One region of the Allobosea sp. UC22_33 genome, then DNA from elsewhere that is predicted to be linked to it. Evidence: predicted binding sites of a transcription regulator. Region 1 holds the regulator's gene; each other region holds the start of a gene.

Region 1 (10,208 bases):
TCACCGCCATCGGGTGCGCGTCGCGGCGGAAGCCCTGGAAGAAGCGGGCCATCTGCTCGTGCACCATGGTGTGGCGCGTGATGCGATAGTCGAAATCGGCCTTCTGGGCGGCCGTCGGGAGCTCACCCTCGAGCAGCAGATAGCAGGTCTCGAGGAAGTCGCCATGCTCGGCGAGCTGTTCGATCGGGTAGCCGCGATAGAGCAGCACGCCCTTGTCGCCGTCGATATAGGTGATCTGCGACTCGCAGCTCGCCGTCGAGGTGAAGCCGGGGTCGTAGGTGAACATGCCTGTCTGGGCGTAGAGCTTGGCGATGTCGATGACGGCGGGGCCGACCGACCCCTCCTTGATCGCCATGTCGACGGTCTGGTCGCCGACGTGGAGCTGGCTGGTATTTCCGCTCATCGATACCGATCCTTTCAAGGCTCGCTGCTGTTCAGCCCCGGTTTCGCCTCTCCGCGCTTTCGCGCCGGGCATCTCTCATCCGAAGGCCGCGATATGACGGGCAGATGTCGGAGGGAGACGGGGAGGTGGTCCATGTGACTGATTTGCAAGCAATATTCGTGCCCGCCGCGCTGCCGCGTTGCGATGCACTTGCGCGTCACTAGACCATTTGCGCAGTGCATTCAACCGAGCCAAAAGGCGGTTGGAGCCGCGTTGCGCTCATATCTGCGCGAGCGGGTGGTTCGGGGGCGCCGGAGCCGTTTCGGACCCTGCGATTTTCCCAGCCTGGCGGTGGTTGAAGGAGCCGCGAATCCGGCCCCAGAGACTTCAGGCTCCACCCATGTCATTCCGGGGCGCGACGCAGGCGCGAACCCGAAGCGCATGAACACGCGGCTGCTCGAGTTCGTCATGCTCGCCCTTGTGGCGAGCATCCACGTCTTGAACACCGCATGGCTCGAAGGAAGGCGTGGATGGTCGGGACAAGCCCGACCATGACGATAAAGGCTGTGCCCATGGATTCCGGCTTCGCGCCGACGGCGCGCGCCGGAATGACAAGGTGGCCTTGCTCGCGCCTGCTTACGCCGCCTGGTCGGCAAGCCGGGCCAGCGTCTCCTCACGGCCCAGGACGGCCATGACGTCGAACAGGCCCGGCGACATCGCCCGGCCGGTCAGCGCGGCGCGCAGCGGCTGCGCCGCCTGGCCGAGCTTGAGCCCGGTCTCCTCGACATAGGCGCGAACCGTCGCTTCCAGCGGGGCCGGCGCCCAGTCGTCGACGGCGGCAAGCTTCGCCGCGATCTGCGGCAGGCGCTGGCGGGCGGCTTCGTCGAGCAGGCCCTTGGCCTTGTCGTCGAGCTGCAGCGGGCGCTGGGCATAGAGGTAGAAGGCGCTGTCGAGCAGTTCGATCAGCGTCTTGGCACGTTCCTTGAGGCCGGGCATCGCGGCGAGGAACTTCGCCTCCAGCTCCGGCGACAGCGTGGCATCGAGCCCGCGCGCCGGCCCGATCTCCGGCAGGATGACCTTGAGCGCCGCGAGAAGGTCGGCGTCATCGGACTGGCGCATGTACAGCCCGTTGAGATTCTCCAGCTTGGCGTAGTCGAAGCGCGCCGGGGAGCGGCCGATCGAGGAGAGATTGAAGGCGTCGATCATCTCCTGCGTCGAGAAGACCTCCTGGTCGCCATGGCTCCAGCCCAGCCGCACCAGGTAGTTCCGCAGGGCCGCAGGCAGGTAGCCCATCGAGCGATAGGCATCGATGCCGAGCGCGCCATGGCGCTTCGACAGCTTGGCGCCGTCCGACCCATGGATCAGCGGGATATGCGACATGCTCGGCACGTCCCAGCCGAGCGCGTCGTAGATCTGCGTCTGGCGGGCGGCATTGGTCAGGTGGTCGTCGCCGCGGATGATATGGGTGACGCCCATGTCGTGGTCGTCGACCACGACGGCGAGCATATAGGTCGGCGTGCCGTCCGAGCGCAGCAGCACGAGGTCGTCGAGATTTCTCGTTCTGCCAGACAACGCGGCCCTGGACCTCGTCATTGACCACGGTCTCGCCGGTCTGCGGCGCCTTGAGGCGGATCACCGGCTTGGCGCCGGCAGGCGCGGTCGCCGGGTCGCGGTCGCGCCAGCGCCCGTCATAGCGCAGCGGCTTGCCCTCGGCGCGCGCCTTCTCGCGCATTTCCTCGAGCTCGGCCTGGGTCGCGTAGCAGTGATAGGCCTTGCCGGCCGCGAGCATCTGCTCGGCCACCTCGCGATGCCGCGCGACGCGCTGGAACTGGTAGACGGTCTGGCCGTCCCAATCGAGGCCGAGCCATTCCAGCCCGTCGAGGATCGCCGCGATCGCCGCATCGGTCGAGCGTTCCCGGTCGGTATCCTCGATCCGCAGCAGCATCTTGCCGCCTTGCCGGCGGGCATAGAGCCAGTTGAACAGCGCGGTCCGGGCTCCGCCGATATGCAGGAATCCGGTGGGCGAGGGCGCAAAGCGCGTGACGACGGCGTTGCTCATGGGAGGAAACTCCGACCGGGCGGCACGGGGCCGTCCGGGGCAAGACAGGGAAAGGTGCCAAGTTCTGACATGACACAAGTCGTGACATGACAACCGGCGCGCGCCCTGTAACATGGCTTGGCCGGAAAGGTTAAGCGGTCAAATCGCAGCGCCGGCAGGGGGAGCAGGGGGCGATGCAGCCGGCACCGCCGGGGCAAGAGCTGGGACGAGGCCGGCGCGGCGCCCGCGCCGATGCCTTGCCGGCTCGCTTCGGTGTTCTGGTGCCGCTGGCCGGAAGCCTTCAGCCCCATCTTCGGCAGCTTTGGCTGCATCTCCAGCGGGGCTTCGCGCTGGAGGTGGAGCGGCGCCGCCCCTTCCTCTGGCTGCCGATCGCGATGGGCGTCGGCATCTTGCTTTATTTCACGGCCGATCGTGAGCCGGCATTGTGGGCGCCGCTGCTCGGCCTTGCCCTGAGCGGCACGGCGGCCTTCGTCATGCGGATGCGCCCGGTCGCATCGATGGCCTGCCTCGCTGCGGCCGCCGCCTTCGCGGGCTTCGCTGCCGGGGTCTGGCGCACGGCCGATATCGGCGCCCCCATGCTGGAGCGGCCTCGTATCGGCAAGGTGACGGGCTTCGTCGAGAGCGTCGAAGCCCGCGACAAGGGCGCGCGGCTCGTGCTGCTGGTGACCGATCTCGCCAATGTTCCGGCCGGCGAAAGGCCGAAGCGGGTCCGGGTCAATATCCGGCAGGGCTCGGTGGCGCCGGGCGATCATATCGTCGCGACCGCGCGCCTGCTGCCGCCGCCCGGACCAGCGCGGGCGGGCGGTTACGATTTCGGCCGCGACGCCTTCTTCCGCGGGATCGGCGCGGTCGGCAGCATCTCCGGCAAGATCGCGCTTGCGCCGGCGCCCTTTCCGATGCCGACGCGCCTCGCGATCGACGTGATGATCGATCGCGCCCGCAATGCCTTGACCAAACGCATCGCTGAGGTCGGCGGCGGGCAGGGCGGTGCGGTCGCCGCCGCGCTCGTCACCGGCAAGCGCGGCCTGATCACCGAAGCCACGAACAACGACCTGCGCGCCGCCGGCATCTACCACATCGTCTCGATCTCCGGCCTGCACATGGTGCTCGCCGCCGGCACGATCTTCTGGCTTGTCCGCGCACTTTTGGCCCTCTCGCAGACGGTCGCGCTGCATTGGCCGGTCAAGAAGATCGCGGCGGTGGCCGCCATGATCGGCGCGACAGGCTATTGCATCTTCTCGGGCAGCGATGTCGCGACGGAGCGCTCGCTGATCATGACGCTGGTCATGCTCGGCGCGATCCTGGTCGATCGCGCCGCGCTCAGCATGCGCAATCTCGCGCTCGCCGCCATCATCGTGCTGCTGCGCGAGCCGGAGGCGCTGCTCGGGCCGAGTTTCCAGATGTCCTTCGGCGCAGTCGCTGCCTTGATCGCCTTCGCCGAGCGCTGGGAGAGGCGAGACCGCAGCGAGCCGCCGTCGGCATTGCCCTGGCCGCTCGGGCCGATCTGGACGGCGGCGCTCGGCATCCTCGTCACCACGATGCTGGCGACGGCCGCGACCGCGCCATTCGGCGCCTACCACTTCCAGATCTTCAATCCGTTCGGCCTGCTCGGCAACGCCATGGCGCTGCCCTTCGTCTCGCTCTTCGTGATGCCGGCGGCGGTGTTCGGCGTGCTCGCCTACCCGTTCGGGCTGGACTGGCCCGCCTGGGCCTTGATGGGGCTGGCCTCCGACGTCGTACTGAAGGTCGCGCACTGGGTTGCGACCATCGACCACTCCACCGTGACGGTCGCGGCCTTCGGCTCAGGCGTGCTGGGCTGCTTCGCGGTGACCTTGCTCTGGCTGACGCTCTGGACCACGGCCTGGCGCTGGCTGGCCGTCTTGCCCTTGATCGGCGGCGTGGCCATTGCCGGCAAGCCGGAGCGACCGGAAATCCTGATCGAGCGCGACGGCTCGGGGCTGGCGGTACGCGGCCCGGACGGGCGCCTCGTTGTGGCGGGCAAGCCCAGCCGTTTCGTCCTGCAGCAATGGCTCGCCGCCGATGGCGACAGCCGCTCGCCCGATGATCCGACATTGCGCACCGGCATCGCCTGCGACCGGCTGGCTTGCGTCGCGCAGACCGCCGACAAGCGCACGGTCTCCTATACGCGAGAGCGCCTGGCCATCATCGAGGATTGCCAGCGGGCCGATCTCGTCGTTACCGCCATCCCCTGGAGCGGGGCCTGCAAGGCCCGGCTCGTCGAGCGCATGGCGCTCACGCGCGACGGCGCAACCTCGCTCTACCGCACGGCATCGGGCTGGAGCAGCCATGTCTCCGAGCCGAACGCGGCCGACCGCCCGTGGACCCGCCGGCGCGAACGCCGTCCGGCCGAGCCAACGACGCGCCCCGCCAATCAGCCTGCCATCGCGCCGCCGGCACCGGCCGTCGATACCGAAGCCGAGGCCGATACCGAGCGCCTTCAGTAACGCCGCATCAGGTTGACGAGGCGCCCCTGGATCTTGACCCGGTCCGGGCCGAGCACGCGGGTCTCGTAGGCCGGGTTCGCGGCCTCGAGCGCGATCGAGGAGCCGCGCTTGCGCAGGCGCTTCAAGGTCGCTTCCTCGTCGTCGATCAGCGCCACGACGATATCGCCGGTATTGGCGGTGTCCTGTTTGCGGATGACGACGGTGTCGCCGTCGAGAATGCCGGCCTCGACCATCGAATCGCCGCGCACTTCCAGTGCGTAATGCTCGCCGGAGCCGAGCATGTCCGGCGGCAGCGAGACGGTATGACTGCGGCTCTGGATCGCCGCGATCGGCGTGCCCGCCGCGATCCGGCCCATGACCGGAATGGCGATGGAATGCCGGTTGTCATCCTCGACAGGGCGCGGCTTGGCGACGCTCGGCTGTGAGCCGAGGCCGCCCTGGACGATGGCCGGGCTGAAACGGGGGCGAGCCTGCGGCGCGCCGAGCCCGTCCGGCATCTTGATGACCTCGAGCGCGCGTGCCCGGTTCGGCAGGCGGCGGATGAAGCCGCGCTCTTCCAGCGCCATGATCAGGCGGTGAATGCCGGATTTCGAGCGCAGGTCGAGCGCGTCCTTCATCTCGTCGAAAGAGGGCGGCACGCCACTTTCGCGCAAGCGTTCCTGAATGAAGCGCAGGAGTTCATGTTGCTTGCGTGTCAGCATGGTCGCCGCCAGCCCCTCAATGCGCAGATTCGAAACAAAGCACGAACACCATACGCGTTCTGCTTGTGTTCCGCAAGCCGCTACCGCAAGGGCAGGATCCGGCAGGGGGCGCCCTTCCTGGCCGGAGCGGCATGGGCCGGGCGGATCGTCAGGGCCTGCGCCCGGGCCAATGTGCCGAGCATCGAGGAATCCTGGCGATCGAAGGGTGTCGCCACCCAGCCTTCCGGCGTCAGCGCCAGCTCCGAACGCAGATAGTCCTCGCGCTCGTCATTGCCGGGCATGTCGCGGCCGAGAATGGCGGGGACGCTGCGGTCGCGATCGGCCTCAGTGATGCCGAGCAGCGCCTCGATCAAGGGCAGCACGAAGAGATGGCCGCAGACGATCGAGGACACCGGATTACCGGGTAAGCCTACCACGACCATGCGGCCGAGCCGCCCGGTCATCATCGGCTTGCCCGGCCGCATCGCGATCTTCCAGAAGCCGAGCGCCATGCCGGCCCGCGTCAGGGCTTCCTGCACGAGGTCATGCGCGCCGACCGAGGCGCCGCCCAGCGTGATCAGCACATCGGCATCGGCGGCGCGGGCTTGTTCGATTTTCGCAGCAAGGTCGGCATGGTCGTCGCGAGCGATGCCGAGATCGAGCACGGTGCCGCCGGCTTTCTCGACCAGAGCGGCGAGCGAGAACGAATTCGAGGCGACGATCTGGTCGCGGCCGACGGGCTCGCCCGGCGCCACCAGCTCGTCGCCGGTGGCGAGGATCGCGACGCGCGGCTTGCGCCGGACGGGCAGGTTCGGATGCCCCATCGCGGCGGCAAGCCCGAGCGCTGCGCTGTCGAGCACGCGCCCGGCTTGCAGCAGCACGTCGCCTTCGTGGAAATCGAGCCCGGCGGCACGCAGGAACTTGCCCTTGGCCGGCGGCACACGCACGCGGATCACAGGGCTGCCGACACCGTCCGCATCTTCCTGCATCAGGATCGTGTCGGCGCCCTCCGGCATCGGCGCGCCCGTGAAGATGCGCACCGCCTGTCCCGGCCCGACCGTGCCTTCATAGGCCCGGCCGGCGGCGGATTCGCCGATGACTGTCAGCGAGACGCCTTCCGCCATCTCGTCGCCACGCACGGCATAGCCGTCCATGGCCGAGTTCGCGAAGGGCGGATGCGTGCGCAGCGCCTTGACCTCATTGGCCAGCACCCGCCAGGCGCATTGCGCCAGCGGCTGGGTTTCCGCCCCGGTCGGCCCCGGAATGCTGTCGAGCAGCGCCTTGCGCGCGACGGGGACCGGGGTGAGCGCCATCAGACCTGCTTAGCCTCGTAATCGCCGGACTGGCCGCCGGACTTGTGCAGCAGGCGGATGTTCTCGATCCGCATCGCCCGGTCGACGGCCTTGACCATGTCATAGACCGTCAGACAGGCGACCGAGACGGCGGTCAGCGCTTCCATCTCGACCCCGGTCTGGCCTTTCATCTTGACCTCGGCGCGCACGCGCACGCCCGGCAAGGCCTCGTCGATCTCCAGGTCGACGGCGATCTTGCTCAGCAGCAGCGGGTGGCAGAGCGGGATCAGTTCATGCGTGCGCTTCGCCGCCATGATGCCGGCGAGGCGCGCGGTGCCGAGCACGTCGCCCTTCTTGGCATTGCCCTCGCGCACGATCGCGATCGTCTCCGGCGCCATCACCACTTGGCCTTCGGCGATTGCCATGCGGGTCGTCTCGGCCTTGTCGCCGACATCGACCATATGCGCCTGGCCTTGGGCGTCGAGATGGCTGAGCTTGCTCACGCCGCGACGGCCTTGCCCGTGAGCAGCGCCTGCGTCGCGGCGGTGACGTCGGCCTGCCGCATTAGGCTTTCGCCGACGAGGAAGCTGTTGACGCCGATCGTGTTGAGTCGGGCGATGTCGGCATGGGTGAAGATGCCGCTCTCGCTGATCACGATCCGGTCAGCCGGTACGCGCGGCGCCAGCCGCTCGGTCACCGCGAGATCGACATTGAAGCTGCGCAGGTCGCGGTTGTTGATGCCGAGCAGGCGGCTTTCGAGCTTGAGCGCCCGGTCGAGCTCGGCATCGTCATGGACCTCGACGAGCACGTCCATGCCGAGCTCTTGCGCGGTCTCGTTCAGCGCCCTGGCGGTAGCGTCGTCGACGCCGGCCATGATGATCAGGATGCAGTCGGCGCCCCAGGCGCGGGCCTCGTAGACCTGATAGGGCTCGTAGAGGAAATCCTTGCGCAGCGCCGGCAGGCCGGCGGCCTCGCGCGCCTGCGTCAGGAAGTCCGGCTGGCCCTGGAAGGAGGGCGCGTCGGTCAGGACGGAGAGACAGGCCGCGCCGCCGGCCGCATAGGCGCGGGCGAGCGAGGGCGGGTCGAAATCGGCGCGGATCAGGCCCTTGGAGGGGCTCGCCTTCTTGATTTCGGCGATCAGCGCGGGTGAGCCCTGTGCGAGCTTGCTGGCAAGCGCATCGGCAAAGCCGCGCGGCTTGGAAGCCGCGTGGGCCCGGCGTTCGATTTCGGCCTGCGGCACCGCGGCTTTCGCAGCCGCGATCTCCCGCCGCTTATAGGCTTCGATCTTCGCGAGGATATCGGTCATGCCGGCCTCACGCGTTCGAGGCTTTGACGAGCGCGGCGAGCGTCGCCCTGGCCTTGCCCGAATCGAGCGCGGCCGTCGCCTGGGCGAAGCCGTCCTTCAGATCCCCGGCCTTGCCGGCGATGAGCAGCGCCGCAGCCGCATTGAAGGCGGCGATATCGCGGAATCCGGTCTTCTCTCCGGCGAGCGCGGCGTTCAGCGCCGCCGCATTCTCTTCCGGCGTGCCGCCGCGCAGCACCTCGGGCTTGGCCGGCTCGAGACCGACATCGGCCGGGCTGATCGAGAAGCTTTCGATCTTGCCGTTCTCCAGCGAGACGACGCGGGTTGGGCCGGTGGTGGTGATTTCGTCGAGCCCGTCGGAGCCATGCACGGCCCAGACACGGGTCGAGCCGAAGGAGGCGAGCACCTTGACCATCGGCTCCAGCCAGGTCTCGGAGAAGGCGCCGATCAGCTGGCGCTTGGCCCCGGCCGGGTTGGAGAGCGGGCCGAGCAGGTTGAAGATCGTGCGCGTGCCGAGCTCGGTGCGCACCGGCGCGACATGGCGCATCGAGGCGTGATGCGTCGGCGCGAACATGAAGCCGACACCGGCCTCGCGGATGCAATGCTCGGTCGCAGCAGGATCGAGCCCGACCTTGACGCCGAGCGCGGTCAGAACGTCGGCCGCGCCGGAGCGCGAGGACGCCGCGCGGTTGCCGTGCTTGGCGACCGGCACGCCGCAAGCCGCAGTGATGATCGAGGCCAGCGTCGAGACATTGTAGGAGCCGGAGGAATCGCCGCCGGTGCCGACGATGTCGATCGCCTCGGCCGGCGCCTTCACCGGCAGCATCTTGCCGCGCATGGCGCCGACGGCGCCGGCGATCTCGTCGATCGTCTCGCCGCGCACGCGCAGCGCCATCAGGAAGGCGGCCGATTGAGCGTTCGTCACTTCGCCCGAAAGGATGGTGTCGAAGGCGTCGCGCGCTTCCTCGCGGGAGAGCGTCGCGCCGGTCGCGACCTTGGCGATGAAGGGTTTGAAATCGTCCATGGGAACTCTGCGGAATCAGGCTGAAAGGGTCAGGGCGGAGGCTTCGCGTTCGCTCTGCCATCGCTCCGCGAGGTCGAGGAAATTCCGCAGGATCGTCGCGCCATGCTCGGAGGCGATGCTCTCCGGATGGAACTGGACGCCGTGGACCGGCAGCTCCCGATGCGAGAGCGCCATGATCAGGCCGTCATCGCTCTCGGCCTCGATGTCAAAGACAGCGGGGCAGGAGGCGCGCTCGACCACGAGCGAGTGATAGCGCGTCGCCTGCAACGGCCCGTTGATGCCGCGGAACAGGCCACGCGCCTTGTGGCGGATCGGCGAGACCTTGCCATGCATGGGAAGGGGCGCGCGCACGACCTGCCCGCCGAAGGCCTGGCCCATCGCCTGCAGGCCGAGGCAGACGCCGAAGATCGGCTTCTTGCCCGCGCCTTCGCGGATCAGGTCGAGGCAGATTCCGGCCTCGTTCGGCGTGCAGGGGCCGGGCGAGAGAACGATCGCGTCGTGATCGCCGGCGAGCGCTGCCTCGACGGTGAGCGCATCGTTACGCCAGACATCGACCTCGGCGCCCAGCCCACCGATGAGATGGACCAGGTTCCAGGTGAAGCTGTCGTAGTTGTCGATCAACAGAACGCGCATGGCCGAACCCGTGAATGCGGGTTGAGGTCATGCACGTTCGGGGGCGGGGTGGTCAAGTTTCGCGCGGGCTGCGCGGATCAGACCACCGGCGGATTCAACCGCGCGAAACCGGCCTGCCGCCGATAGGGGAAATACGGATAGGGCGCGGTGCGGACGCTTGCGGCGTCGAGGCGCGCGACCTGCTCGGCCGTCAGGTTCCAGCCGACCGCGCCGAGATTGTCGCGCAATTGCTGCTCGTTGCGGGCGCCGATGATGACGGAGGATACGGTCGGGCGCTGCAGCAGCCAGTTGATCGCGACCTGCGGCACGCTCTTGCCGGTCTCCCCGGAGATGGCATCGAGCACATCGACGATGGCGTAGAGCTGCTCAT
Region 2 (10,208 bases), 570 kb from region 1:
CCCGGCAGATCGGCCGCGGTCGCGGGGCCTGCTTTCGAGGTCCGGCCTTTCGTCTGTTTCGGTGCCGGCTTTTCGGCCCGTGCTTCGGCCGCCAAGCCTTCCTTGCTGTCCCAGACCGCATCGGCGTCGACCGCCTGCTCTGCCAGCAGGAAGGGCTCGGGCGAGCGGCCGCGCCCAGCAGCGATGGCTTTCATCGTCCGGCCCGAGGCCACCGAGGCGTCAGCCTCCAAGACTGCATCGCCATCGGAAGCGACCGCATGGTCGTCGCGATGCTTGATCAGAAGCCAGTTGGTGCGCTTGCCGCCGTCGCGGTCGTGCTTCATGCGCACCAAGACGAAGCTGCCCTGCAGCCGCTTGCCGTCGAGCGTGAACTTGAGGTCGCCCTTTTCGAGCTGTCGCTGCGGACTGAGCTTGCCCTCCGGCTCCCAATAGCCCCGGTCCCAGAGTTGAACCGTGCCACCACCATATTGGCCCTTGGGGATCGTCCCCTCGAAATCGCCATAGGCAAGCGGATGGTCCTCGACTTCGACGGCGAGGCGCTTGTCGGCGGGATCGAGCGACGGCCCCCTGGTCACCGCCCAGGATTTGAAGACGCCATCCAGTTCCAGGCGCAGGTCGTAGTGCAGCCGTGTCGCATCATGCTTCTGGATGACGAAGCGCAGGCGGTTCGATGGAGCGACCGCGCTCGCGTCGTTCGGCTCCTTCGTCTTCCGGAAATCGCGCTTGGCGCGATAGGTCTTCAGCTTTTCCACGGAACACCTTCCAATGCGACTTCGCGGAGAGAAGGCGGATGAGGCTCAGCCAGTACCGGGGTCGATATGACGAACGGGCTTGGTCGGAGGGAGCGCGCCGGAACCCGGCGTCGCCTCCTTGTTCGTCTGCGACTCCTTCGCATGCGGACCGGCCGGAGGGGTGTGCCGGTCCTTCGCGCGCTGCTTCTGATTGCCCTCGGAGATGATCTTCGGGCCCTTCATCGCTTCATCAGTAGCATCTTCGCGCTTTTCGGGCGGGCGCTGGTTCGGCTCGGTCGGGCCGTTGGTGCTGCCATTTCGTTCGTGGTTCCGGTCGCTCATCGCTTGCCCTTTCTGGAAGTGCCGCCGGAGCAACGCTGCGGCGATCCGATCGTTTCGACACATCGAAAAAAAGCCCGGCTCCAGGCGGAGCCGGGCTTGCACAGGCACGATCAATCAGAGCGTCGGGTCGACAAGCAGGTTCTCGTCACGATGCTCGCCCCCGAGCGCGGCCGCCCAGGCGGCCGCAGCCGCTCCCACCAGCAGCGCAGCCGCGGTGAGGAAGGCGGTCAGGACCGCGATCTTGCGGGCACGCTCGGCCGCCTGCTTGGCGGTTTCCTTGGCCTGCGCCAGCCGGGCATAGGCGTCGTCGATGCGCTTCTGCGCGTCCTGCTCGCTGATGCCGGACCGCGCGGCGAGCCGCGAAGCGAGGTAGTCCCGGTCGGTCTGCTCGATCTTGCCGTTCTTCAGCGCGTTGACGAAGATGCGGGAGGCTTCTTCGCGCTCCTGTGCGGTCGGCGGCTGCTGACCATTCGCGCGCATGACATTGTCGAGTGACATCGCGAGCGGATCGACATTCTGCGAAACCAGCGACGCCACGCCCGAGCTCGCACTGGCGACGCCGCTGACCGCGGTCTTCGCCGCGCCGAACAGCGACGAGGTCGCGACGACGGTGATCAGAAGCGCCCCGGTCGCCCAGACGAGGAGGCCGTGGGTCGCGTCGCGCACCTTGCGCTCCTCGCCATTGGAATCGAAGCTCGGCTGGCGCATCCGCCCGGCGAGATAGCCGCCGGCCATGGTCGCCGAGACCATAACCCAGAGCGCCCACAGGGCGCCTGCGATCGCCAGCGCCGTGACGCTGGAACTCTTCTCGAAATCGGCGGAGACCATCGACAGGCCGATCGCCGATCCGAAGACCGTCATGATGGTCGATATGGCCGTCGCGATGACCGCGCCGCCGAGAATTGGCCCCCATTGCACATAGGAGCGGTTCTCCTTGTTGACGGTCACGGGAGCGACGACGACGTCCGTTCCAGACATGGACATGGCGAATTCCTATCGAAGACCGAGGAACGACAGGATGGCCATGATGACCACCACAAGACCGACGAGGTAGATGATGCTGTCCATGTGCCCCTCCTGCTGCTGAGCGAAAGTAAGGGCGAAACGGTTGGCGCTGCGGATAGGTTCCTGAAGTCCTTGCTTCAATCCAAACGCGGGCTCGACCGACCGACAACCGCCTGCACTTGCCCTTTCCCGCAAGGCTATTGAGCCTCGATCTCATGCCGAGGGATCCATTGTCGCACGCGCCTGATGTCCTCCACGAAGCGCGTGTACTCCCGCGCTCGTGCACCCTCATCCGGCAGGCGAAGCAGAAAGGACGGATGGACGGTGACAAGCAGCGGCGTGCCGTCATCGAGCGCAAGCTCCCGATCACGCGCGCTGGCCAGCGAGCCCGCATGTCCGATGAGCGATCGCAGAGCGCTGGCACCGAGGGCAACGACAAGCCGGGGTTTCACGAACTGCAATTCGAGATCGAGCCAGAAGCGGCAGGCCTTGATCTCCCCGACATTGGGCTTCTCGTGGATGCGGCGCTTGCCGCGCTGCTGAAACTTGAAGTGCTTCACCGCATTGGTGACATAGGCGCGTGTGCGATCGAGACCCGCATCGCTCATCGCCTGATCGAAAACCTGCCCCGCTGGCCCTACAAACGGCCGGCCGGCCAGGTCCTCCTGATCTCCGGGCTGCTCGCCGACGAACACGATGGGTGCATCCTGCGGACCTTCTCCGAAGACCGTTTGCGTGGCGTGACAATGAAGCTCGCAGCGCTTGCAGCGTTGCGCCGCAGTGGCCGCATCCTGCCAGGACGTGATCGCGGAATCTTCGGCCGGTAACTCGGGGCGATGCCGAAGCTGCCTGACATGCCGCTCGGGCGGCTGCGTCGGCGCGCGCATCACCATATCCTCTGCTCGCCGGGCGGCGCTCGCGATCAGAGGCACAATCAATTCGGCCTCGGGCAGGTTCCGCCAGTATTTCACCGGCATTTCACTCTTCATCGCCTTCGGTTTCAGGCGGGCCGGATTGAAGATGTTGGCGTAGTAGGTGAGCCAATAGGCTTCCATGGCATCGCCGTCCGGCGTGTCGGCCTTGCTGGCGGCCGGGCCGAACTGGAGGGTCAAACCGTCCCAGTGCAGCGAGCCCTGCGGCGTCATGATCGACCAGATCATACCGGCAAAGCGCCCGGTGAAGAAGCGCGCGGCCCGTTCGAGGATGAAATGCTCCGGCTCGAACCAGGCGATGAAGGGGCCGTCCTCCCCCGCGCCCGACACGGCCCGGAAGCGGACGAAGGCGGTCATCTTGTGCAGGTCGCGGCGTACCGAGCGGGCCATCGCCTCGGCGCGTGCGATGTCGGCGTCGGCTGCATTGTCAAGCAGGCGTGGCTCGTCCTGCAAACGCAGCAGCAGGCGATGCAGCAGGACGAAGCGGCAGGCATCCCGATGACAGACGACGCTTTCGGCAAGCTCGATGAAGCGGCGAGACACGGTCAGGGCGGTGCTTTCGTCCACGACCGGGGCGGCATTCTCCATCGCGAACAAGCCAGCATCGTCCTCGGTCGTCAGCCAGGCGACGGCCTCCGGCTGGATGCCGGCAAGCGCCAGCCGGCGTGCCTCGCGGCGCCAGCCGGCAAAATCGGCAGGCCCATTCAGCCGGGCGGCGATCACGGGAATAGCGTCAACTGTCGCGGTCGCGGCATCAGCCGGGTCCGCAGGTTCTGGGCGTCGAGGCCGCTGCCCGGCCGCCAGCCCTCCGCCAGAATGAAGTGCCGGATCGTCGCCAGCGATCGAGTCAGCCGGCCGACATCCTCAAGCCTGAGTCGGCGGAACCGTCGCGAGGCCAGGATGCGATCGACACTGCGCGTACCCAGACCCGGCACCCGCAGCAGGGTCTCGCGATCGGCCCGGTTCACGTCGACGGGAAAGCGTCCTCGCTCGCGCAATGCCCAGGCGAGCTTTGGATCGATATCGAGATCGAGCATCTCGCCATGCCCGAGGATTTCCTCGGTCTCGAAGCCATAGAAGCGTGTCAGCCAGTCGGCCTGATAAAGCCGGTGCTCGCGCATCAGCGGCGGCGGCTGGAGCGGCAACTGGCTGGAGGCATCGGGGATCGGGCTGAAGGCCGAGTAATAGACGCGCTTCAGGCCGAAGCTGCCATAGAGCCAGGCGCTGCGCTTCAGGATAGCGGAATCGCTCGCGCCATCGGCGCCGACGATCATCTGCGTGCTCTGCCCTGCGGGTGAAAAGGCTGGAGCCTTCGCACTCTTGTCGCGTTCCTCCCGCGCTGCGTCGATCTTCAGCTTGAGCCCGCCCATCGCGCTCTTGATCTCGCCCGCCTGCTTCTCCGGGGCGAAGCGCGCGAGCGCCGCCTCGCTCGGCAATTCGACATTGATCGACACCCGGTCTGCGAAAAGCCCGGCGCGCTCGATCAGGTCGCGGCTCGCGCCGGGGATGAGCTTCAGATGGATGTAGCCGCGGAACCGGTGCTGCCGGCGCAGCGTTTCGGCAACTCGGATCAGTTCCGCCATCGTGTAATCGGCCGAGCGGATGATACCCGAGGACAGGAAGAGGCCTTCGATATAATTGCGACGGTAGAAATTCAGGGTCAGCGCGACGACTTCCTCGACCGAGAAGCGGGCGCGGCGGACGTTGCTCGACGAGCGGTTGATGCAGAAGACGCAGTCGAAGCTGCAGAAATTCGTGAGCAGGATCTTGAGCAGCGAGATGCAGCGGCCGTCCGGCGCATAGGAATGGCAGATCCCGGAACCGGTGGTCGAACCCAGGCCTTTCCCGTCGCGCGAATCCCGCTTCGTAGTGCTGCTCGACGCGCAAGAGGCATCGTATTTCGCGGCGTCGCTGAGGATTTCGAGCTTCTCCAGGACCGTGAGTTGTGCCATCGCCGTTCCTTTTGTTCACTCTATGTTCTTAAGGCGATCTTGGCCCGGTTTCAAGCCGATCTGTTGGATAAGAATGCTGGGCGGACCGAGGCGATAGGAAAATCCGCAATGAAAACAGCGCCGATTCCGTTGATATCAGGTTATAGCAATGCTGATGCGGAACGATTGTGGATGCCGACGCAATGATTGAGATCAGAAGTTTCCTGCGCGACGAGACGAGCGAGCTTCATCGCGAACTGGATGCCAGCGTCGGCGTTTTTTCGAACCGTGCCGCGTATGCCCGCTTCCTGCAGGGCACTTTCCGCCATCGCGCGCCGGTCGAGGCCGCGTTGCTGAACGCCGATCCCGTACGCCTCTCCTCCTGGCAGCCGCGCCAACTTCTGCCGGAGCTGGAGGCGGACCTCGCCGACATGGCGCTCCCGCTTCCCGCGGCCGAGCCGTTCCATCTGTCAAATGACATGGCTGCGTTCCTGGGGGCTGCCTATGTTCTCGAAGGCTCCGCCCTGGGGGCACGCGTGCTGGTGAAGGGAGTGGGTGCTCTGGGATTCGGGCCTGAATACGGAGCGCGCTACCTCTCGGCGCAAGCCGGCTCCCTCGACAGCTGGCGAACGCTGCTGGTCGCGCTTGAAGGGCTCGACCGGCAGGCATGGGGTGCCGCCGCTCAAGCGGGCAGGGCGGTCTTCGTGCATGCCATCCAGGCCTTCACCTCGGAAGAACTCTCTCCCGCATGACGACTGTTGATCTGACGAACTGCGATCGCGAGCCGATCCATATCCCCGGCAGCGTCCAGCCGCATGGCTGCATGATCGTGTGCGATGCCGAGGCGGTGACGATCAGGCGCTATTCCAGCAATGCCAGCGCCTTCCTCGGCCTCGGGGAGTTCGAGCTCGTCGGTCGCCGTCTCGAAGAGGTTCTCGGCGGGCCGGTCGTCCATGAGATGCGCAACGCGCTCGCGCGTTCCGGCGTGCCTTCCCGGGCCGGCTTGATGCCCCGCTATCGCCTTCCCGCGCTGGATCGCGAGTTCGACATTTCGATCCATGCCTTCAAGGGCAACGCGATCATCGAGTTCGAGGAGTGCGTCGCACCGGGTCCGAGCTCGCCGCTTGAATTCGCGCGGACGCTGGTCGGTCGGCTCTCGGACGTCACGACACCGGCGCAACTCATCAAGAACGCGGCGCGCCTGCTCAGGGCCGTGCTCCAATACGACCGGGTGATGATCTACCAATTCGCGCCCGATGGCTCGGGCAAGGTCGTGAGCGAGGCCAAGCGCCCCGACCTCGAAAGCTTCATGGGCCAGCATTTTCCGGCCAGCGACATCCCCCAGCAGGCCCGGCAGCTCTATATCCTCAATCCGATCCGCGTGGTCTCGGATTCGAGCGGCGAGCGCTTCCCGATCATGCCCGTGCTCGATGCGGCGGGCGAGCCGCTCGACCTCTCCTATGCCCATCTGCGCAGCGTCTCGCCGATCCATTGCGAATACCTGCGCAACATGGGCGTCTCGGCCTCGATGTCGGTCTCGATCATCGTCGACGGCGCGCTCTGGGGCCTGATCGCCTGCCACCATTACAGCCCGCGCTCGCTCTCGATGAACCGCCGGATCGCAGCGGAGATCTTCGGCGAGTTCTTCGCGCTCCAGCTCGGCGCCCTGACGCAGAAGCAGATGCTGCTCGCCGCCGAGAAGGCGCGGGATTTCCTCAACGGCCTGCTCTCGTCCGCCGCCCATGTCACCGATGCCTCGAGCTTCCTCGGTCAGCACCTCGCCGAGTTCCGCAATCTCGTCGAAAGCGACGGCGTCGGCGTCTGGGTGAATGGCGAATGGCGGAGCGAGGGCAGCGCGCCCCCGGCCGCGTTCGCAGAGGAACTGGCCGCCTTCGCGGGATCGGTCTGCGACGGGCGGATCTGGGCTACGACGTCACTGGGCGAGGCGCTCCCGGCCGCGCGCGCCTATGCCGACGCGTTCGCCGGCATGCTCGCCATCCCGCTCTCCCAACTTCCGCGCGACTACCTCTTCTTCTTCCGCAAGGAGCTGGTCCACACGATCGAATGGGGCGGCGACCCCAACAAGACCTATGCGACCGGCCCCCATGGCGACCGCCTCACGCCACGGCAGAGCTTCGCCGTCTGGAAGGAGACGGTCGCCGGCCATTCCAAGATCTGGACGCCGGTCGAGCGGGAGCTTGCCGAATCCGCGCGCCGGACCCTGATCGAGGTCGTGCTGCGGCAGAGCGAACTCTTGGCCGACGAGCGCAACAAGGCCGAGATCCGCCAGAAGATGCTCAATCAGGAGCTCAATCACCGGGTCAAGAACATCCTCGCCTTGATCAAGTCGATCGTCGCCCATCCGCTCGCGGAGGGCGCCACGATCGAGGCCTATGTCACGTCGCTCAAGGGGCGGATCGAGGCGCTCGCCATTGCCCATGACCAGGCCATGCGGGCAAGCGGCGGCGGATCGCTGCTCGATCTCGTCAACGCGGAAGCTTCGCCCTATCGGACCAGCGGCGGCACGATCACGGTTCGCGGGCCGTCCGTCTCGCTCGACGCCCGCGCCTTCTCGGTCGTCGCTCTCGTGATCCATGAATTGATCACCAACGCCGCCAAATACGGAGCCTTGTCGGTCAAGACCGGCGAGCTGACGGTCGACTGGTCGGCCAATGCTGGGGGGGATTGCGAGATCGTCTGGCGGGAGCGGGGCGGGCCGCCCGTCGCCCCTCCGTCGCGTCAAGGCTTCGGCAGCATCCTGATCGATCGCAGCATTCCCTACGATCTCGGCGGCCGCAGCGACTTGTCATTCGAGCCCGAGGGCGTCACGGCGAAGCTCTGCATCCCCGCCAAATTCGCCCGCTGGACCGAGGAAGCGGCATCTCCCGAGGAGGCGCCCGTTCTACCTGCCAAGGGCAAGCCCGGCCGACCGCTCGAAGGCAAGCATGTGCTGCTGGTCGAGGACCAGTTCATCATCGCGATGGATTGCGAGGACATGCTGATGAGCTTGGGCGCGAGCCAGGTCGAGGTCTGCGCGAATGTCTCCGAGGCCCTGTCGTTCCTGGGCCGGACGGCGCCGGACCTCGCGATCCTCGACGTCAATCTCGGCTCCGAAACCTCGGAGCCGATCGGCCATCGCCTGCGGGAGCTCGGCGTGCCCTTCCTCTTCGCGACGGGTTACGACGACCTCGCCATCCTCGGCGTCGCCGAGGCGGCGACGCTGCGCAAGCCCTATAATCTCGCATCGCTGGAGGCGGCGCTCCGCAGGCTTCCGGGCGTCGCGTAGCTCATCGCGTCCGGCGCCGTTCAGGCCGCTTCGGACGCCGGAGGTGCCAGGCCGGCCAGCGACAGTTCCATGACGGCGTGCGTGCCGCGCCCGCCGGTATCGGCATAGCGCAGTTCTGTGGCGAGGCTTTTCGCCATCGCGCGCACGATCTTGCTGCCAAGGCCGGTGCCCCGGATCGTGCCGGTTCCACTCCAGCCGATCCCGTCATCAGCAACCGCTAGCGTGACGGTATCGCCCTCCCGCGCGAGACTGACCCTGACTTCGCCCTGGCCGTTCGGATAGGCGTATTTCAGCGCATTCGTGACCAGTTCTGTCGCGATCAGCCCGATCGAGATCGCCTTGTCGGTTTTCGCCAGTACGGGCTCCGCTTCGAAGCGGATGATCGGCATCTGGCCGGAGCCGGCGAGCGACTGGGCGAATTCGTCGAGCAGCGAGCGGAGATAGCCGGCGAGATCGACGGAACGGACATCGTCCGAGGTATAGAGGCTGCGGTGCAGGTTGCCGATCGCGGTGATGCGCGCCTGGGTCTCGGCCAATGCCGCCTTGGCGCCGGGGTCCTCGACCGAATTGGCCTGCATCCGGACTAGCGAACCGACCAGCGACAGGCTGTTGGCGACGCGGTGATTGACCTCGGCCAGCAGCGTCACGGCCCGGTCTCGTGCCTCCCGCACTTCCCGTTCCGCCTGCTCGCGGGCCCGGGTCAGGCGCGTCTTGACGACGGCATGTTCCAGCGCCGCCCGCAGCAGCACCTCGAAATCCTCGCCGATCGTCTTGACGACATAGTCCATGGCGCCTGCCTTCAGCGCCGTCACGGCGATCGACAGCTCCGAGGACGCGGTCACGTAGATGACGGCGGGAGAAGCCGCGTCGCTGGCAAGCGCAGCCAGGACATCGAGCCCTGAAGCCGTCCCCAGATCGTGATCGAGGATGATGACGTCCATTCCGCCCGCTGCCGCGCGCGCGAGGCCCGCCTCGGCGGTCTCGACATGCTCCACGACATAGTTGTGGCGCGCGAGCATGCGCTGCACGAGGCGCCCGAGCGTGGCGTCGTCGTCGATATAGAGGACGTTGATGGGCCGGTTCGGCATCAACGGCGACCGCGCAAGCCGGTCATGGCGTTTCCGGAACCTGGATGACGGAGAAGAACAGCCCGAGCTGGCGGATCGCGTTGGCGAAGCCGTCATAGTCCACGGGCTTGGTGATGTAGACATTAGCGCCCAGGTCATAGCAGCGCTGGATCTCGCGGCTGTCATCGGTCGTCGTCAGAACGACCACCGGTGAGCGCTTGGTATGCACGTTCGCCTTCACCTTCTCGAGGATGGCGACGCCGCCCATGTCGGGCAGGTTGAGATCGAGCAGGATGAGGAGCTGACGGCCGGTGCTGACGGCGCCGGAACCGTCTGCGCCGAACAGATAGTTCAGCGCATCGGTGCCGTTGGTGAAGGGGATGATCTCGTTGCTGACCCCGGCACGGCGAATGTTCTTCTCGATGAGGCGGGCATGGCCTTCATCGTCCTCGATCATGATGATCGAGACGGGCTTTCCATTGGTCACGCTTCGGCACTCCGTCTGTCGGCCGCGAGATTGGGGGGCAGGGTCACGGTAAAGGTCGTGCCCTTTCCAAGTTCTGAGCGCACGGCGATGTCGCCGCCGAGATTGCGCACCATCGTGCGGACATGGGCGAGGCCGATGCCTTCGCCCGCCGTATTCTGCGAGCCGGAGCGCCGGAACAGTTCAAAGATGCGCTCGTGATCCGTCGCCGCGATGCCGCGGCCATTGTCCTCGATCTCGATCTTCACCCAGCCGCGCCGCTCCCGGCGGGTGCGGACGGCGATCCGGATCGGGCGATCGGGCGCGCGGTATTTGATGGCGTTGTCGAGCAGATTGCCCATGACCTGGTCGAGCGACAGGCGATCGCTGGTGATGCGGGGAACCTGCGCGTCGATCTCGATCCCGCCGCCTTCCTCTGCGCTGGCCTGAT
Region 3 (10,208 bases), 1.0 Mb from region 1:
CTGCCATTCTCCCTCGGTCCGCAGCCTCACCATCTCGGGGCGCACTCTTCCAGCGGACCGTGATCGCTTCGCGTAGGCCGCCAAGATGGCGGTTTCCGGGCGGGCGGGCAAGCCGGCCCCCTCCCGAATGCGGCGGTTTCGTAGCAGCAGCGCAACACTTGCCGGAATCCGCATGACGAAAGGGCCGGCACCGGAAAACAGGCACCATTTCGCAGGGAAATCGGGCCTATGATTGTCGTTGTCTGCAGATTTCGCAGCGATTCCACTGGGACTATTCCAATGAAGAAGATCATTCTGAGCGTTGCCGCCGTCGCGCTCCTCGGCGGCTTCGTCGCCGGCTGCGCCAAGACGGAGACCAAGCCGGCTGCCCCGATCGTCCGCAAGGGCTGATCGGCCTCCTGGCCTTACGACAAAGGGCGCGCCGGCAGGCGCGCCCTTTTTGATTCTTCGTACAGCGAATCGAACGCGATCACATATTCGCGTAGCCGGGCCCGCCGCCGCCTTCCGGCACCGTCCAGGTGATGTTCTGGGCGGGGTCCTTGATGTCGCAGGTCTTGCAGTGGACGCAGTTCTGCGCGTTGATCACGAAGCGCGGATTGGCCTTGGTCTCGGCATTCTCGTAGACGACCTCGTAGACGCCCGCCGGGCAATAGAGCCGGGCCGGCTCACCGTAGAGCGGCAGGTTCTGCGTGATCGGGACCGAGGGATCGGTCAGCTTCAGATGGGCCGGCTGGTCTTCCTCGTGATTGGTCGAGGAGAGGAAGACCGAGGAGAGCTTGTCGAAGGAGATCTTGCCGTCCGGCTTCGGATAGGTGATCGGCGTGACCTCGGCGAGCGGCTTCAGCGTCGCGAAATCCGGCTTGCCGTGCTTGAGCGTGCCGAAGGGTGACCAGCCGAAGAGCTGATTCAACCACATGTCGATGCCGCCGAGCCCGATGCCGAGCAAGGTGCCGAATTTCGACCAGAGCGGCTTGACGTTGCGGACGCGCTTCAGATCCTTGCCGATGGCGCTGTCGCGCCAGCTGTTCTCGATCTCGACGACCTCGTCATGCTGGCGCCCCGCCTGCAAGGCCGGCACCAGCTTCTCGGCCACCAGCATGCCGGACAGGATCGCATTATGGCTGCCCTTGATGCGGGGCACGTTGACGAAGCCGGCGGAGCAGCCGATCAGCGCGCCGCCCGGGAAGGTCAGCTTCGGCACGGACTGCCAACCGCCCTCGGTGATCGCACGCGAGCCATAGGCGATGCGCTTGGCGCCCTCGAAGGTGTCGCGGATCAGCGGATGGGTCTTGAAGCGCTGGAACTCATCGAAGGGCGAGAGCGTCGGATTCTGGTAGTTCAGATGCACGACGAAGCCGACCGAGACGAGGTTGTCGTCGAAATGATAGAGGAACGAGCCGCCGCCGGTCGTGTTGTCGAGCGGCCAGCCGAAGGAGTGCTGGACGCGGCCCTTGTGGAACTTCTCCGGCTTGACCTGCCAGAGCTCCTTCAGGCCGATGCCGTATTTCTGGGGCTCGCGGCCCTCGTCCAAGGCGAACCGCTTGATCGCGATCTTGGAGAGCGAGCCGCGCGCGCCCTCGCCCAGCAGCGTGTAGCGGCCACGCAGTTCCATGCCGCGGGTGAAGCGCTCGGAGACCGTGCCGTCCTTGGCGATGCCCATGTCGCCGGTGGCGATGCCGGCGACCGAGCCATCCTCGTTGAAGAGCAGTTCGGCGGCAGCGAAGCCCGGATAGATCTCGACGCCGAGCGCCTCGGCCCGCGCGCCCAGGAATTTGGCGACCAGCCCGAGCGAGCCGACGAAATTGCCGTGATTGTTCATCAGCGACGGCATGCCGAAATTGGGCAGGCGGATGCCGTTCGGCTGAGTCAGGAAATAGAAGATGTCTTCCTTGACCTCGGTAGTCAGCGGGCGCTCGGGGTCCTCGCGCCAATCCGGCACGAGACGATCGAGGCCGATCGGGTCGATGACCGCGCCGGAGAGAATATGGGCGCCGACCTCGGCTCCCTTCTCGACCACGACGACGGTGAGGTTCTCGTCGAGCTGCTTCAGCCGGATCGCGGCGGCCAGGCCCGCGGGGCCGGCACCGACGATGACGACGTCATAGTCCATGCTCTCGCGCGGTTCGCTCTGCGCTTCCTTGAGATCCATCCTGCCCTCCGCCTCAGCAACCGCATCGCATGATAGTTTATATATGAACTATTCCGCCGGTGCGTTCAATGCCGGCTTTACGTCCAGTCTGGAACCCCTCTATCCAAGCGCGCGTTCCATTTTGCAACTGCGTCGGCTCGCGAAGCGGGCGTGCAGGGTATAGGATACCCCTATGAGCCTGTCCGATGCAGTCGGCCCCGACGCGCCCGATCCCTATGAGTTGCTGAGCTGGTACGCCGAGATGGGCGTGACGGAGGCGCTCGACGAAACGCCGCGCAATCATTTCGCCGATCCGGCTCCGGCTGAGGGCAATGGACAGCCACGCCTGCGTCCCCTGCCCGGCCGGCCGGCTGCACCGGCGCGCCCCATGGCTGCCGCCGCCACGGCGCCCGATGACGCGGCAGTCAGCGCCAAGGCATTGGCGCGCGAGGCCCGGACTTCTCGAAGAGCTGAAGACCGCACTGGCCGGTTTTGAGGGCTGCGCACTGAAGGCCACGGCCAAGAACCTCGTCTTCGCCGACGGCAACCCGGAAGGCCGGGTGATGATGGTCGGCGAGGCGCCGGGCGCCGACGAGGACCGGATCGGCCTGCCCTTCGTCGGACGCTCGGGCCAGTTGCTCGACCGCATGCTGGCGGCGATCGGGCTCAGCCGGAGGGACGACGTCTATATCGCCAACCTCCTGCCCTGGCGTCCGCCGGGCAACCGCACCCCGACGCCGCAAGAGGTCGCGATCTGCCTGCCCTTCATCCAGCGCCAGATCGAACTCGCCGATCCCGACATCCTCGTCTGTGTCGGCGGGCCTTCGGCGCAAGGCCTGCTCGGCTTCACCGGCATCCTGCGCTCGCGCGGAAAATGGGTGGAGTACGATACCGGGGCGCGGCGCATTCAGGCGATCGCGACCCTGCACCCGGCCTATCTGTTGCGGCAGCCGCTGCAGAAGCGGCTCGTCTGGCGGGACCTGCGCGCATTGAAGGCGGCGCTCGACGGGAAGAATTGACGCAGCGACGTTGCGCGCAGGCGCGGCACAAGGCAGGCTTGCATTAGATCACATCCAGACACGCCCGAACGGGCGAGGCCCGGCACCGGCGTGGCGCGGCCAGACGGAGTTCTGCGATGGTCATCGATGCATTCCTGCTCTCGCGCATCCAGTTCGCCTTCACCATCTCGTTCCACATCATCTTCCCGGCCTTCACGATCGGGCTTTCCGCCTATATCGCGACGCTGCTCGGGCTGTGGCTGAAGACAGGCGACCCGAAATTCCATCTGCTCGCGCGGTTCTGGACCAAGATCTTCGCCGTCTCATTCGCGATGGGCGTGGTCTCCGGCATCGTGCTGTCCTATCAGATCGGCACGAACTGGAGCCGCTTCTCGGTCGCGGTCGGCAATATCGTCGGGCCGCTTCTGGGTTACGAGGTGCTGACCGCGTTCTTCCTCGAGGCCTCCTTCCTCGGCGTGATGCTGTTCGGCTGGAAGCGGGTGCCGCCCTGGCTGCATTTCCTCTCGGCGGCGATCGTCGCCGGTGGCACGGCGATGTCGGGCTTCTGGATCCTCTCGGCCAATAGCTGGATGCAGTACCCCGTCGGGCACGAAGTCCGCGACGGCATCGCCTACCCCGTCGACTGGATGAAGATCGTCTTCAACCCGACCTTCCCCTTGCGCTTCGCGCATATGATGACGGCGGCCTATCTCACCACGGCCTTTGTCGTGCTGGCGACCGGGGCGCGCCATCTTCTCGCCGGACACCGCACCGAATCGGCCAAGACGATGGTGCGCATGGCGATCCTGATGATCGCGCTGACCGCGCCCCTGCAGGCGCTGATCGGCGATTTTCACGGCAAGCAGACCGCGATCTACCAGCCGGCCAAGCTCGCCGCGATCGAGGCGCACTGGGATTCGTCGAAGCCCGGCGCGCTCGTTCTCTTCGCCTGGCCCGACGAGAAGGCCGAGCTCAACCGGTTCGAAATCTCGATCCCCGGCGTCGCCAGCCTGCTGACCCATGGCAGCATGGATGCGCTGTTCCCGAGCCTCAAAGACTTCAAGGTCGAGGACCGGCCGCCGGTGCTGATCCCCTTCTTCGCCTTCCGCGTGATGGTCGGCATCGGCACGCTGATGATCCTGTTCGGCTGGGCCGGCGTCTTCCTGTGGAAGCGCGGCACCGTGTTCGAGTTCGCGCCGCTGGCTCTGGCTCGCCCAGTACAGCTGGCCGGCCGGCTTCGTCGCCATCCTCTCCGGCTGGTTCGTCACCGAGGTCGGCCGCCAGCCCTGGCTCGCCACCGGCGTCCTGCGCTCGAAGGACGCGGTATCGCCGGTGACGACGCTTGAGGTCGCGATCTCGCTGGGGCTGTTCGTCTTCGTCTACTGCGTCGTGTTCACGGCCGGCATCCTCCTGATCAACCGCCTGATCGGCAAGGGGCCGGACGAGATCAGCCATGAGGACCCGCCCGAGCAGCCATCGAAGCGGACCCTGAAGGCCGCGCAGGCGCCGGCCTCGGCGATCTTCGGCGACGGCCATCCCGGCGACGACAAGATCCAGCCGGCGAACTGAGGAGAGCCCAAATGGAATGGTACCTCCCTGTTATCTGGGCCGGCGTCATCGGCACCGCCGTGATGCTTTATGTCATCCTGGACGGCTTCGACCTCGGCATCGCCGTCCTGTTCCCGACGACGAGGGACGAGGGCGAGCGCGACCAGATGATGAATTCGGTCGCGCCGTTCTGGGACGGCAACGAGACCTGGCTGGTGCTCGGCGGCGCGGGCTTATGGGTCGCCTTCCCCTATGCCTACGCCATCATCATGCCGGCCTTCTATATCCCGGTGATCCTGATGCTGCTGGCGCTGATCTTCCGGGGTGTCGCCTTCGAGTTCCGCTGGGTGGCCAAGCCCCGTCACAAGATCTGGGACCTCGCCTTCTGGGCAGGTTCGACGCTCGCCGCCTTCGCGCAAGGGCTGATCCTCGGCGGTCTGCTCCAGGGTATCAAGGTGGTCGACAAGCAGTTCGCCGGCGGCCCCTTCGACTGGCTGACCCCGTTCACGCTGATGTGCGGCGCCGGCGTCGTCATCGGCTATGCCACGCTCGGCGCCACCTGGCTGGTCTACAAGACGGACGGGCCGGTGGCGGAGCGGGCGCGCCGGCAGGCGAAGGCGCTGCTGCTTGGCCTGCTCGCCTTCGCCGTTCTGGTTTCGCTGTGGACGCCCTATGCGCATCCGCGCATCGCCGAGCGCTGGTTCACGCCATCCAACCTGATGCTGCTTTGGCCGCTGCCGGTGCTGACTGCGATCTGTGGCTACTTCGCCTGGAAGCGGCTGCACGGCGCGCATGAATTCACGCCCTTCGCGCTCACCATCGCGATCTTCGTGCTGTGCTTCCTCGGGCTCGCGGTCTCGAACTATCCCTATCTGGTGCCGCCCGACCTGACGATCTGGGATACGGCGGCAGCGCCGAGCTCGCATATCTTCGTGCTGATCGGCGTCAGCTTCCTCCTGCCGACGATCCTGTTCTACACGGCATTCGTGTACTGGACCTTCCGCGGCAAGGTCAGGATCGACAGCGGATACCACTGATTGGAACAGGCGCAGTCACCCGGCGTTCAGGAGCAGCCTGCAAAGACGACTTGAGTTCCCCGCCTCTCCCGGCGAGATTGCGGGGGAGCTTCGCCGAGGACGCCTTCATGCAATGGGAAGATTACCGCCAGTCCGATAACCTCGAGGACAGGCGCGGTGGTGGCGGTGGCGGCGGCTTCGCCGGCATGCCCGGCGGGCGCGGTGGCGTCGGCATCGGCACGATGGTCGTGCTCGGCCTGCTCGGCTGGGCGCTCGGCATCGATCCGCGCCTGCTCATCGGCGGCGCCGAATTGATCGGCGGCATCGGCGGGCGCGAGCAGACCCAGGAAACGCGTCGCTCCTCCGGCCCGCCGGAAGATCAGATGGGCCGCTTCGTCTCGGCCGTTCTGGCGCAGAACGAGGATATCTGGTCGAAGCTTCTGCCGCAGCAGGCCAATACCCGCTACCAGCCACCTCGCCTCGTGCTGTTCTCGGGCGTCGAACGCTCGGGCTGCGGCACCGCGCAATCGGCGATGGGGCCGTTCTATTGCCCGGTCGACAAGAAGGTCTATCTCGACACCTCCTTTTTCCAGGAGATGCAGCGCAAGCTCGGTGGCGGCGGTGATTTCGCCTATGCCTATGTGATCGGCCACGAGGTCGGCCATCACATCCAGAACCTGCTCGGCATCCTGCCCAAGGCCAACCAGATCCGCGAGCGCTCTTCCGAACGCGATGCTAACGCGATCTCGGTGCGAATCGAATTGCAGGCGGATTGCTTCGCCGGCGTCTGGGCTCACAATATCCAGGCAATGGGCCGCCTCGACCAGGGCGATATCGAGCAGGCGATGCGGACCGCCTCTGCCATCGGCGACGACAAGCTGCAGAAGGCGGCGCAGGGCACGGTCGTGCCCGACTCCTTCACGCACGGCTCCTCGGCGCAGCGCACGAAATGGTTCACGACCGGGTTCCAGTCCGGCTCGATGCAGAGCTGCGACACGTTCCGGAATCAGGTGTAGCGCGGCCGCCATCGGCGCCCTGAAAGCAGAACGGGCCCGATACAGGGCCCGTGACTTTCGATTTCAGCGCGGAGGGCTTTCATCCAGCCCTCCGCTTCGTTTTCATGGAGCCGTCAGCTCCAGAATCCTTCCTGATGAACGCGAGGCGAGAACGTATCCTGGTCCTCCTGCTGTTCCTCGCGCTTGTCCTCGTCGCGCTCCGCTTCGAGCGCAGAACAGGAATCGTGCCGATCAAGCATGGGTCTCTCCTTTCGGGGTCTGAGGGAGGTGCTTTGGCGACCGTCAACATATGAACTTATGCTGCAATGCACAAGTTCCCGGGCAAAATGCGTCCAGCCATGCGTAGCCGGCATAGCGAATTGGGCGGCACCGCAACCCGCCGAGCCTGCCTAACCGGCCTGTTCCCGCAAGACCGGCAGCCGCACCGGAGCCCGTTCCAGACGACCGGTCAGCGCCATCGCCTTGGGCATGACCAGCCCTGCCGCAAGCCCACGACGTCCGATGGAGAAGGTGATTCTCTCGCACAGCGATGCCGCAAGCCCGCGTGACGGAATCAGCGCCGGCTTCCCGGCGGCAATCAGCAGATGACGCTCCACAGCCTGAACCCAGTGGGCTTGCGGCACATCGCCGGCGTCGAACAGAACGAGACGATCGCCCCGCGCTTTGGCGGCCGCGTCCTGCCAGGCCCGCTCATGGCTCGCGCGCAGATAACGCGCGCCGGTCGCATCCGCTGCCCGCTCCGTCTCGGCCGCGCCAACCGTATCGACGAGCACGGCATGGCCGAGAAAACCTTCCGCCACGGCTGGAATCAGCACAGCCAACGTCGCGGCGAGCGCCTGCTGGGAACCATCGCTACGGATCACGGCTGTGAGCATGAGCGAAATCCTATGCCGCAACGCAGCATGCCACAATCCCGCCACTTGCCTTTTGTTCTCTATATGTTCACTCTACCTGAGACCAGATGGCGTCGATTCCCGGCGCGCGACGCGGTTCGAAAACCATGCCCCAGGCCAGACCCACTTCACGGCCCTTCCCGGCTGCTCAGCCCTTGCGGCGGGCGGACAGGGAACCGAGCGTCTCCGCGCCTGTCGTCGCTCCCGCCGATCCGATGGCCTATGTCGGCCACCGCATCGATCCGGATCGGCGACGCGGGCGCGGCGCCACGATCAATCCCGGCGGTCGCTACGAGGCTGAGCAGCGCGTCACCGAGGATGATGGCTGGGGCTCGCTGGAGGAGCTGCCGCCGTTCTCGACCGAGATCGCTTATGAGAAGGCGCGCACGATTATCACGCGCAACGATTCGCCCGATATCTCGTTCGACCGCTCGATCAACCCCTATCGCGGCTGCGAGCATGGCTGCGTCTACTGCTTCGCCCGGCCGACCCATGCCTATCTCGGCCTGTCGCCGGGCCTCGATTTCGAGAGCAAGCTGACGGCGAAGCCCGATGCCGCGGCGTTGCTGGAAAAGGAGCTCTCCTCGCCCTCCTATCAGCCGCGCACCATCGCGATCGGCACCAATACCGACGCCTACCAGCCGATCGAGAAGAAGCTGCGGATCATGCGGCAGATCCTGGAGGTGCTGGCGAAGTTCAACCACCCGGTCGGCATCGTCACGAAATCGGCGCTGGTGCAGCGCGACATCGATATTCTCGCGCCGATGGCCGAGAAAGGGCTGGTCAAGGTCGCGCTCTCGGTGACGACGCTCGACCCGAAGACCGCACGTGGCATGGAGCCACGCGCCGCCTCGCCGGCAAAGCGGCTCGAGACGATCCGCAAGCTGTCGGAGGCAGGCATTCCGGTCACTGTGCTGGTCGCGCCGATCATTCCGGCGATCAACGAGCACGAGATCGAGCGTATTCTCGACGCGGCGAAGGCGGCAGGTGCGGAGGCAGCCGGTTATGTCCTGCTCAGGCTGCCGCTAGAGGTCCGCGACATCGTACAGGAATGGCTATTGACGCATCACCCCGACAAGCTGCGCCATGTGATGTCGCTGATCCGCTCGACGCGCGGCGGCAAGGATTACGATTCGCAATGGGGCCAGCGCATGGTCGGCTCAGGCCCCTATTCCTGGATGATCGGGCGGCGCTTCGAGATGGCGGCCGAGCGCATCGGCTTCAACGCGACGCGGCGGCGGCTGCGGACCGACCTCTTCGTGAAGCCGGAGAAGGAGAAGGCGCAGCTCAGCTTGTTTTGAGGGATGAGCTGCCGGGCAGCGCGACGAGACGGTTGAAAACCGCGGGATCCCCTCTCCTGTAAGGAGAGGGGTAGGGGTGAGGTGTAGGCCCCTGGCCAGTCGCGCGCGCTCTCACCGCGGCGGCGGTTGGGTCACAGCTACAGTGTCCAACGGCCTGCCCCTCACCCTGCCCTCTCCCTCCGGGAGAGGGTTCCCCGCGGTTCCCGCGCCTGCCTAGTTGGGTACGGACTGGTCGAGTACGAGCTTGTTCGTTTGGATACGGGCATGACGGTGGAGCACGCTGCCGTTGCTCTGGCCCCCAACCCCGCTCTGCTGCATAACCCCGCCATGCCCGCCCATTTCCACCGCGAGACATCTGCCATCGCCGACGGCCTATGGCCGCTGGCCGGCATCGACGAGGTCGGGCGCGGGCCGCTCGCCGGCCCGGTCGTCGCGGCTGCGGTGATCCTCGATCCGACCCGGGTTCCCCATGGCCTCGACGATTCGAAGAAGCTTCCGGCCGCGATCCGCGAAGAACTCTTCGGCGAGATCATGGAGCGGGCGCTGGCCGTCTCCGTTGCCAGCGTGACGGCGGTGGAGATCGACGCCATCAACATCCGCCAGGCGACGCTGCTGGCGATGCGCCGGGCCGCCGCCGGCCTCCCGCTGGCGCCGCTCCATATCATGGTCGACGGCAACGACCCGCCGCAATTCGCCTGTTCCTGCGAGGCGATCATCCAGGGCGATGGCCAGATCGCCTCGATCGCGGCGGCGTCGATCGTCGCGAAGGTGACGCGCGACCGGATGATGGCACGGCTGTGCAAGCGCTACCCGGCCTATGGCTTCTCCGGCCATGTCGGCTACGCGACGCCGCAGCACCGCAAGGCGATCGCCGCACACGGCCCCTGCCCCGAGCACCGCTATTCCTTCGCGCCGGTGAAGGGCGTCTGGTTCCGGTAGAGCCGCGCCTGTTCGCACGTCGCTCCCCGGCGGGCAGGAAGCTTCGGCCCGACCTCGATGAACCCGGCGGTATTTCACTCCGTCATGCTCGCCCTCGTGGCGAGAATCCAAGTCTTGAACACCGCCCTCGCTGAGGGAAGATGTATATTGCCGGGACAAGCCCGACCATGACGGGAAACGCGGCTCTCGGCCCTCATCGAACGCCCGCCAACCTACCGTAACGGCAGGTTCAGACGTTAACCGCCGTTTACGAATTCCCTTTGATTGCCAATGGGCTAGGCAAAAATTGCAGCCCCAGAATGGGACGCATTTTTTTCAAAGCGGAAACCCGACCTTTACCCTGTCTGACCAATATCGCCCTCGTTGAAG

The links. Region 1 encodes LexA, which represses DNA repair genes until DNA is damaged. Its sites were predicted from a motif close to TGTTCNNNNTGTGTTCNG; they were not measured.
Region 2: ACFJGT_RS12175 (putative DNA modification/repair radical SAM protein) is a predicted target of LexA. The motif match lies at 4,975-4,992, and genes of this name have one in related genera.
Region 3: ACFJGT_RS04570 (PA0069 family radical SAM protein) is a predicted target of LexA. The motif match lies at 7,635-7,652, and genes of this name have one in related genera.

What each region holds. Positions count from the first base shown of each region.
Region 1 covers NZ_CP170556.1:1,999,058-2,009,265, forward strand. Annotated here, with positions in the region: gene gltA (citrate synthase) at 1-403, opposite strand, end outside; partial or broken gene ACFJGT_RS09495 (glutamate--tRNA ligase) at 1,019-1,390, opposite strand; partial or broken gene ACFJGT_RS09500 (glutamate--tRNA ligase) at 1,580-1,975, opposite strand; partial or broken gene ACFJGT_RS09505 (glutamate--tRNA ligase) at 1,998-2,555, opposite strand; gene ACFJGT_RS09510 (ComEC/Rec2 family competence protein) at 2,615-4,906, shown strand; gene lexA (transcriptional repressor LexA) at 4,900-5,607, opposite strand; gene glp (gephyrin-like molybdotransferase Glp) at 5,688-6,899, opposite strand; gene moaC (cyclic pyranopterin monophosphate synthase MoaC) at 6,899-7,381, opposite strand; gene trpC (indole-3-glycerol phosphate synthase TrpC) at 7,378-8,184, opposite strand; gene trpD (anthranilate phosphoribosyltransferase) at 8,192-9,205, opposite strand; gene ACFJGT_RS09540 (anthranilate synthase component II) at 9,221-9,838, opposite strand; gene ACFJGT_RS09545 (aldo/keto reductase) at 9,916-10,208, opposite strand, start outside.
Region 2 covers NZ_CP170556.1:2,573,463-2,583,670, reverse strand. Annotated here, with positions in the region: gene ligD (DNA ligase D) at 1-752, opposite strand, end outside; gene ACFJGT_RS12190 (hypothetical protein) at 798-1,187, opposite strand; gene ACFJGT_RS12185 (hypothetical protein) at 1,188-2,057, opposite strand; gene ACFJGT_RS12180 (UdgX family uracil-DNA binding protein) at 2,276-3,733, opposite strand; gene ACFJGT_RS12175 (putative DNA modification/repair radical SAM protein) at 3,730-4,962, opposite strand; gene ACFJGT_RS12170 (biliverdin-producing heme oxygenase) at 5,145-5,693, shown strand; gene ACFJGT_RS12165 (HWE histidine kinase domain-containing protein) at 5,690-8,227, shown strand; gene ACFJGT_RS12160 (histidine kinase dimerization/phosphoacceptor domain -containing protein) at 8,248-9,315, opposite strand; gene ACFJGT_RS12155 (response regulator) at 9,338-9,751, opposite strand; gene ACFJGT_RS12150 (ATP-binding protein) at 9,778-10,208, opposite strand, start outside.
Region 3 covers NZ_CP170556.1:971,138-981,345, reverse strand. Annotated here, with positions in the region: gene ACFJGT_RS04610 (tetratricopeptide repeat protein) at 1-7, opposite strand, end outside; gene ACFJGT_RS04605 (electron transfer flavoprotein-ubiquinone oxidoreductase) at 470-2,149, opposite strand; partial or broken gene ACFJGT_RS04600 (uracil-DNA glycosylase family protein) at 2,322-3,147, shown strand; partial or broken gene ACFJGT_RS04595 (cytochrome ubiquinol oxidase subunit I) at 3,264-4,695, shown strand; gene cydB (cytochrome d ubiquinol oxidase subunit II) at 4,707-5,711, shown strand; gene ACFJGT_RS04585 (neutral zinc metallopeptidase) at 5,819-6,706, shown strand; gene ACFJGT_RS04580 (hypothetical protein) at 6,820-6,945, opposite strand; gene ACFJGT_RS04575 (hypothetical protein) at 7,096-7,581, opposite strand; gene ACFJGT_RS04570 (PA0069 family radical SAM protein) at 7,815-8,900, shown strand; gene ACFJGT_RS04565 (ribonuclease HII) at 9,165-9,839, shown strand.